2 regions of the Desulfotomaculum defluvii genome follow, and region 1 is predicted to be linked to the other one. Evidence: riboswitches for the same ligand, from Rfam matches in the RefSeq annotation. Region 1 holds a riboswitch; the other holds the start of a gene.
What was found. A riboswitch is a leader RNA that binds a small molecule or an ion and turns the genes downstream of it on or off. The one in region 1 is predicted to bind cyclic di-AMP.
Positions count from the first base shown of each region.

Region 2: another riboswitch for cyclic di-AMP. It lies ahead of ACYQ03_RS00485 (cell wall hydrolase); the one in region 1 lies ahead of ACYQ03_RS02245 (CAP domain-containing protein).

Region 1 covers NZ_BAAHYV010000004.1:105,254-108,668, forward strand. Annotated here, with positions in the region: gene yabG (sporulation peptidase YabG) at 1-441, shown strand, start outside; gene ACYQ03_RS02240 (chymotrypsin family serine protease) at 510-1,517, shown strand; cyclic di-AMP (ydaO/yuaA leader) riboswitch at 1,715-1,836, shown strand; gene ACYQ03_RS02245 (CAP domain-containing protein) at 1,842-2,825, shown strand; gene ACYQ03_RS02250 (DUF3794 and LysM peptidoglycan-binding domain-containing protein) at 3,024-3,415, shown strand, end outside.
Region 2 covers NZ_BAAHYV010000001.1:101,454-104,868, reverse strand. Annotated here, with positions in the region: gene truA (tRNA pseudouridine(38-40) synthase TruA) at 1-449, shown strand, start outside; gene ACYQ03_RS00490 (iron reductase) at 453-830, opposite strand; gene ACYQ03_RS00485 (cell wall hydrolase) at 1,037-1,807, opposite strand; cyclic di-AMP (ydaO/yuaA leader) riboswitch at 1,809-1,961, opposite strand; gene ACYQ03_RS00480 (hypothetical protein) at 2,187-2,747, shown strand; gene ACYQ03_RS00475 (DUF4118 domain-containing protein) at 3,115-3,415, shown strand, end outside.

The sequences.
Region 1 (3,415 bases):
CAGCCCAAAAGAGTGCTAGCTCTTCTAGAAAAACATTACCCTGATATTTTAGTACTGACCGGGCATGACGGTTTAAAAAAAGGAGCCAAGGATCTGACTGACGTAAATAATTACCATAACTCAAAATACTTTATTGAGGCCGTAAAAATTGCCCGCACCTTTGAAAAAAGTAGGGATGATTTAGTGATTTTTGCCGGTGCCTGCCAGTCTTGTTATGAAGCTGTCTTAAGTGCTGGTGCCAATTTTGCAAGTTCACCAAAACGGGTATTGATTCATGCCTTTGATCCGGTGTTTGTGGTAGAAAAGATAGCATATACATCAATTCATGATCCAATTGCCATTCGGGATATTATTAAAAGTACCATTACTGGCTTTGATGGTATAGGTGGTGTAGAAACTAGAGGAAAACATCGATTAGGCGTACCTAGAACGGAATATTAAAACCATAGTACCCCTTCCTAAAGTCTAGCATATGATGATCTAGGACATTTTAGGGAGGGATTTCCTTTATGGTAAACTTTTTGAAAGCCGTTGAAAAAGCCAAATGGCGTTTACTAGGTATTAAAAATGTTGTTGGTGTTGGTGTGGGCTATAAACATGTGGGTTTGGAAAGAACGGAACAAAAGGCAATTATTATCTTTGTATCGAAAAAAGAAGGTGCTGAAACTTTAAGTCGTGAGGAACTAGTACCCTATAAAATTAATGGTTTAGAGACAGATGTTATTGAAGTTGGAGAAATACGTTTTTTGGAAGATGATAGAAAAAAGCATGTTAGACCAGCCCGCCCTGGTCTAAGTCTGGGGCACTATCGAGTTACGGCCGGCACCTTTGGAGCAGTGGTAAGGGATCGCACCACTGGTGAACCACTTATCCTTTCGAACAACCATATTTTAGCCAATGCTACGGATGGTAAAGATGGTCGGTCTGCTCCGGGAGACCTAATTTTACAACCTGGTGAATATGACGGTGGAACAAAGAATGACCGAATAGCAACACTATTAAGATATATTCCGATCCAAAAGGGAGAAGCACCTGCTACTTGCCCCATAGCCAATGGGGCATCCCGTATTGCAAACATGTTTGTTCACGCCATCCGGCCCAATTACGATTTGAAATTTTTTAAAAGAGAAGGGGTTGCAAACCATGTGGATTGTGCAGTTGCCCGACCCCTGAATCCAGATATGATTAACGATGATATTATTGGCTTTGGAAAGATACAAGGTGTTGCAGAGGCTAAACCTGGTATGAAGGTATTTAAGAGTGGCAGAACAACAGGAATCACCTCTGGGGTAGTTACTGCCATAGGTACCACGATGCAAGTTAAAATGGATGATAATAATAATGCTTATTTCAGTAACCAAGTAATTTGTGATATGAAATCTCAGGGCGGAGATAGCGGCTCCTTAGTACTTACTGAAGGGAACAGAGCAGTTGGTTTATTGTTCGCAGGGTCCGACCGAGTAACTGTCTTCAATCATATTCAGATGGTGTTAGATAAACTAAATGTTGAGTTTTAGGAAGGAAAGCCCCGCGACGAAGAACGTGGGGCTTTTGTTTCGTGTAAAAAAATGGTATATATGTTTTAAAATGAGTTTACAACCAAAAAAATGTTTGTACACATCTTCTAGCTAATTAAATAATTTATTACCAGGTATTACGACTTTTGTAAAATCAGGTATTTTTATGTATTATTTAGGACAGGCACAGATGCCATGTAACAGAAATGCCGAATCCCTTGAGGTACGGAGGAACCGTTTATGGGGGTGAATCCTTTTAGGTAGGGTTTTCCTTGCCCGAACCCGTCAGCTAACTCCGGAGGCAAAAAGGAAAGGAGAAAAGAAATGCAGTATCGCTTAAAGAATTTTTCTGTGTACCTGGTTACCGTGTTCCTATTTACCCTTATGCTGTCTCTTATGACGGCACAGTCAGCTAGGGCAGCCACCGATGACAGCCAAGAAATGGTTAGGCTGATTAATGAAGCCCGTAGTAAAGCCGGTCTTACAGCACTAATGGTAGACCAGCAGCTTTCACTGCAAGCTGCCAAGAATCTTGAATACTACCAAAGAACCGGTCAGAGTCCCAGTTCAACCATGTTGCTAGATATTGCTAAAAGCGGTGGTTATAGTACCATTGGACAAACTATTGTACGTAGTAATGATGTTGCAACCATGGTGCAAAAGCAGTTAGTATATTATGGCAGCCGCTCAATTTTAAATGCAAAATATAACAGAATTGGGTTAGCTTTTATGGATACTAGCAGTGGTAAGATCTGTGTTCAATTGTTAGGTTATAAACCCATAACTGAACCTATTGAGAAACCAGAGCAACCAGTTCCCCAACCGGAGCCAACTCCTCAGCCTGAGCCGGCGGCTCCACAGCCAGAGCCAGAGCCACAACCAGAGCCACAGCCAGTACCCCAGGAACCTACTTCCTTTATGAATGATTTCCAAAAGCAAGTAGTGAACCTAGTAAATGCTGAACGGGCTAAGTATGGATTGCAGCCTCTGGTAGCTAAAGAAGACTTGACTAAAGTTGCTCAGGCAAAAGCACAGGATATGTACCAGAGCAGGTATTTTTCCCACACTTCTCCTAATTATGGCTCTCCCTTTGATATGATGCGCAAATTTGGTATCAGCTACCTAGCAGCTGGGGAGAATATTGCTATGGGTCAAAAAACCCCGGAGCAAGTTATGCAGGACTGGATGAATAGCTCAGGTCACCGTGCCAATATATTAAATGCTAAATACAATGAAATCGGTGTAGGCGTATATCAAAGCTATAGTGGCTATGGTTATATCTGGGTTCAGGAATTTGCTCGACGGTAATTGTCTATATAAAAACTAATTAGATAATTGGACAACAAAATAGCCTGTACAATGCCTTGTTCCATAAAAGGGAAACGGGAGGAAAAATTTCCTCCCGTTTTTTTGCATTTTCTTAAGGATTGACCACAATTTCAGCACATTTCTCCAGACAATCCAATATATATATTAAGGAGATACCTTGAAAGGAGGCTAAGATTGATGATCATGAGAAAAAGACCCAAGCTAAAGTTCCGACAGAATAATGATGAAAACCAAAATCAACAGTTTGAGACAGAAAGGATCAGGGTCAAGCAGCTCATTGGAGAAAACACTGAACAAAATATTATCCGAGCTACCGTTAAACTACCCTATGGTTACCCGGATATTGAAGAGACTCTTTCCATCGACACAAGAGTAAGATTAAAAAAAGCTGAAGTTATCCCCAATAAGGTCATCGTAGAAGGAAAACTGCGTTTCAGAGTTTTATACACCGCCTTTGAAAAGGATCAGTCTGTTCACTCATTCGATGAAGAGATTGAGTTCACTGATTTTGTTGAGGTGGAAGGTGCTCGGCCGGGTATGGATGCGGAAATTGAATTTGTGGTTGAGGA
Region 2 (3,415 bases), on a different contig from region 1:
CTGAGAACTTTCATGCCCGATATCATGCCAAGGGTAAAACCTACTTATATAGGATCTGGAACGAGGAATACCCCAATCCTTTCATGCGAAAGTATAGTATGCATATCGAGAAAAAGCTGAATACCATCCGCATGAAAAAAGCAGGTCAATATTTTATTGGCGTACATGATTTTACTGCCTTTTCCAATGCCAAGTCTAAGAAGAAGTCAATGGTACGTGAAATATATTCTATTGATTTAGATGAAGATGCCGGTTTAATTGAAATTAGAGTGTGTGGTAATGGATTCCTTTATAATATGGTTAGAAAGATTGTTGGATCCTTAATAGAAGTTGGGTTGGATAAAATCAATGCAGAAGATATACTCAAAATCTTAGATGCAAAAGAACGGAATCAAACTGGTGGCATTGCCGATGCAAGTGGGCTGTTCCTGGAGAAGATTGATTATTAAGGCTTATTCAATATGAATCAGTAGTAAAACCCCTAAAATCAGTACCATTTGCAGATGTCTACGTCGAAAAGTTTTGTAAGATAGCATAACTGAAGCAATACAGATGGCTAGTAACATCAACCAAAGCAAATAGCCCCAACTAGTTTCTGCCAATATTGACAAACGGTTACTCTGTCCCATAACTGGTATAAGGAGGTTTGTGGTGGCTAGGGTACCATGTAGGAATAATGCAGTTAATGCAGTCCAGCCGAAGTATTTGTGATTTTTCTTAAAAAATAACATGAGTTGGTTGTCTATTTTTCCCTTGCTAGAAAACTTCGCTAAACAAGCACTTAATAAAATAAGTCCAAGCCAACCTGTTAACTCAATTACTCCACCCATAGTTATCCCTTCCTTTTATTAGTTTTACCCTTGGTTATTTGGCAGCCAACACTGCGAATTGGAGGCCACAACTTATTTATAATATATATATTCGGTATTTTAAAAAATAGGAGTCCTTTATCCTGAAGGAAGCTCGATCTACCAAGAGCAGATAAATAAGGGAGTTCCTTACAGATGAAGAAACTCCCTTAAATATTAAATTCTGGTTAATAGGAAAAGGTAAAACTATCCCGCACCATACTTACCGGACGGGCTTGGAGAAATTTATTGGGTACCCAAGACTCAAAGAAATAGAGGGCTCCTTTGGTGGGGTCTACCCCGCTTAAGGCTTCTTTGGCCGCCCGTATGGCATCCGGTGAAGCCTTCACATTGATCCAGCCGTTTAACACTGGTTCAAATTGATAATGACCATTTTCTACCTGGTAAACAACTTTGGCTATGCTGTTGGGGAACAGGTTACTTTTTACTCTATTTAAAACCACTGCACCCACAGCTACCTTTGTGAGATAAGATTCCGAGTCTGCTTCAGCGGTGATTAAGCGGGCCAGAAGGTCCAAATCTCCGGCGGAGAATTTAGTGCCAGCTCGGTCAATTGAAGAACCTCTACTTACTGTTCCCTGGACTACGGGTATCCTCAATACCTGGCCAGGGTAAATGGTAGTAGAGCTAGACAGCTTGTTTGCACGTAAAATCTCCTGGTAGGGCAGGTTCAATCTTTTTCCGATAAGAAAAAGGCTGTCCCCCTTTTGTACTGTATATGTTTGGTCGGGGACTTGCAGCTTCTGGCCGGGATAAAGCATATCACTTTTTAATTGATTAGTTGATTTTAATTTATCTACCTGGGTACCGTAATGTTGAGCGATGAGATAAAGGGTATCACCCTGAGCCACGGTATGTTCGGCAGCTGTAGCAAAGGTAGTGGCAAAGGCCAAGGAACCGAATAAGGTTAAAGAAAGCAAAATTCTACGCAAAAACAAATAATACACCCTCCTTTGGCCTGCGGGGTTAGTTGACGGGCTTGGGTTGAGGGTCCCCATCCTGAATCTGCTATAAGCCACCTCCATCAATAGGACTCGCCCCAGAATTTGATCCCCCGTGTTCCAAAAAAAGAAACTTCGGCCATATTTTTTATTACTTACATTAATTCGTATCTAAAACCATTATTTGAGGGGGTAAATACCATGGTAAGTATTAGCAGTTTCTTTAGTGCAGTAACCTCCAAACAGGGCTTTTGAATAGTCCTGTTTGGTGTGGTCGTTAAACTAAATAAAATTTTATGAGGAAACTAGAATACCTTAAAAATGTCTAAGATTTTACGTATAATAATTTAAAAAATGTATAAAAAAGGAGTTTCCTATGTTTAAATTTAAAAAAATATTTATTTGCCTGCTTTTAATCATGACTCTTATGGGGTGCCAGAATAACGAGAATAAAGTAATTTCTCAAACCCAAGGTGATCCCCAGCCACAGGCTGCTCAGACCTCTGAGACTGTTGATCCATCAATAAACAACGTCTTTGATCCATTGAAGACAAAAGTAGGAGATAGTGTAGCTGGTTTGAAAGTAAAGGCTATTACATACAATAAGGATTATCCTAGCAAAGATTATCCTGCAGAGGTTGAATTCAGTGGTAAAATTCAACTAACTGGTAATCTAATTTACCATGATGAAAAGGATGAATTTTTACCAGATTGTCTTACCTTCGATGTTAGTGAGGAAAGTATAAAGAATATTCCTAGGCTAACTTACGATGAAAGAAAATACTGGTTTGCCTTTAGTGACCAAGATAAGGCAGCAGAAATTTTGGGTAAGAAAAATATAAATAATTTAACCATTATTGTTAATGATTACAAGGTTTGGTATGCCCACACAGAAGTATGTGATCTAGCAAATATTGTCGAAGTAATAAAAAAGTAATGACTTACCACCCAAGTGTTGATTCCAAGTATGTTTATGAAAGGCTCCGGTTTTCAACTGGGGTCGTTTATTTGATCAAGCTAAAGGCTTAAATTTAAAAGCTATAAAGAAAGGGAGTATCGCTTTATGATATGCTCCCCCTATGGTAGACAGGTTAAATAATAAAAACCTTCTACTGTGGGGGGAGACATAAGTAATTGGCGACTCTCTTTTTTCTTGTATACCACCTTGTAAATATGGAGGACATGAAGGTATGAAGTTGACTTCTATTGGATTTATTTCTTTGATAACATGGTTTATTATTGTATAAAAATCATTCCTTTACAAATATTTAATGGATAAGAAATGATGATACGGAGGCTGTAGCATGTTAAAGGAAAGACGAGTTGACCCTGACGCACTTCTGTCCGGACTTGAAGAAGGTCAAGGAAAGTTAACGGTATTTCTTGGGGCGGCAGTAGGTGTGGGGAAAACCTATGCCATGCTGGAGGCAGCCCGAGAACAGTTGGCCGAAGGTGTTGATGTGGTAGTTGGCTGGGTAGAAACCCACGGTCGTTTAGAAACGGAGGCCCTTTTACAGGGCCTTCCCGTTGTTCCAGCCCGTATCATAGAATACGAGCATAAAGAATTTTTGGAAATGGACTTGGATGCCCTTTTACAGCGAAGGC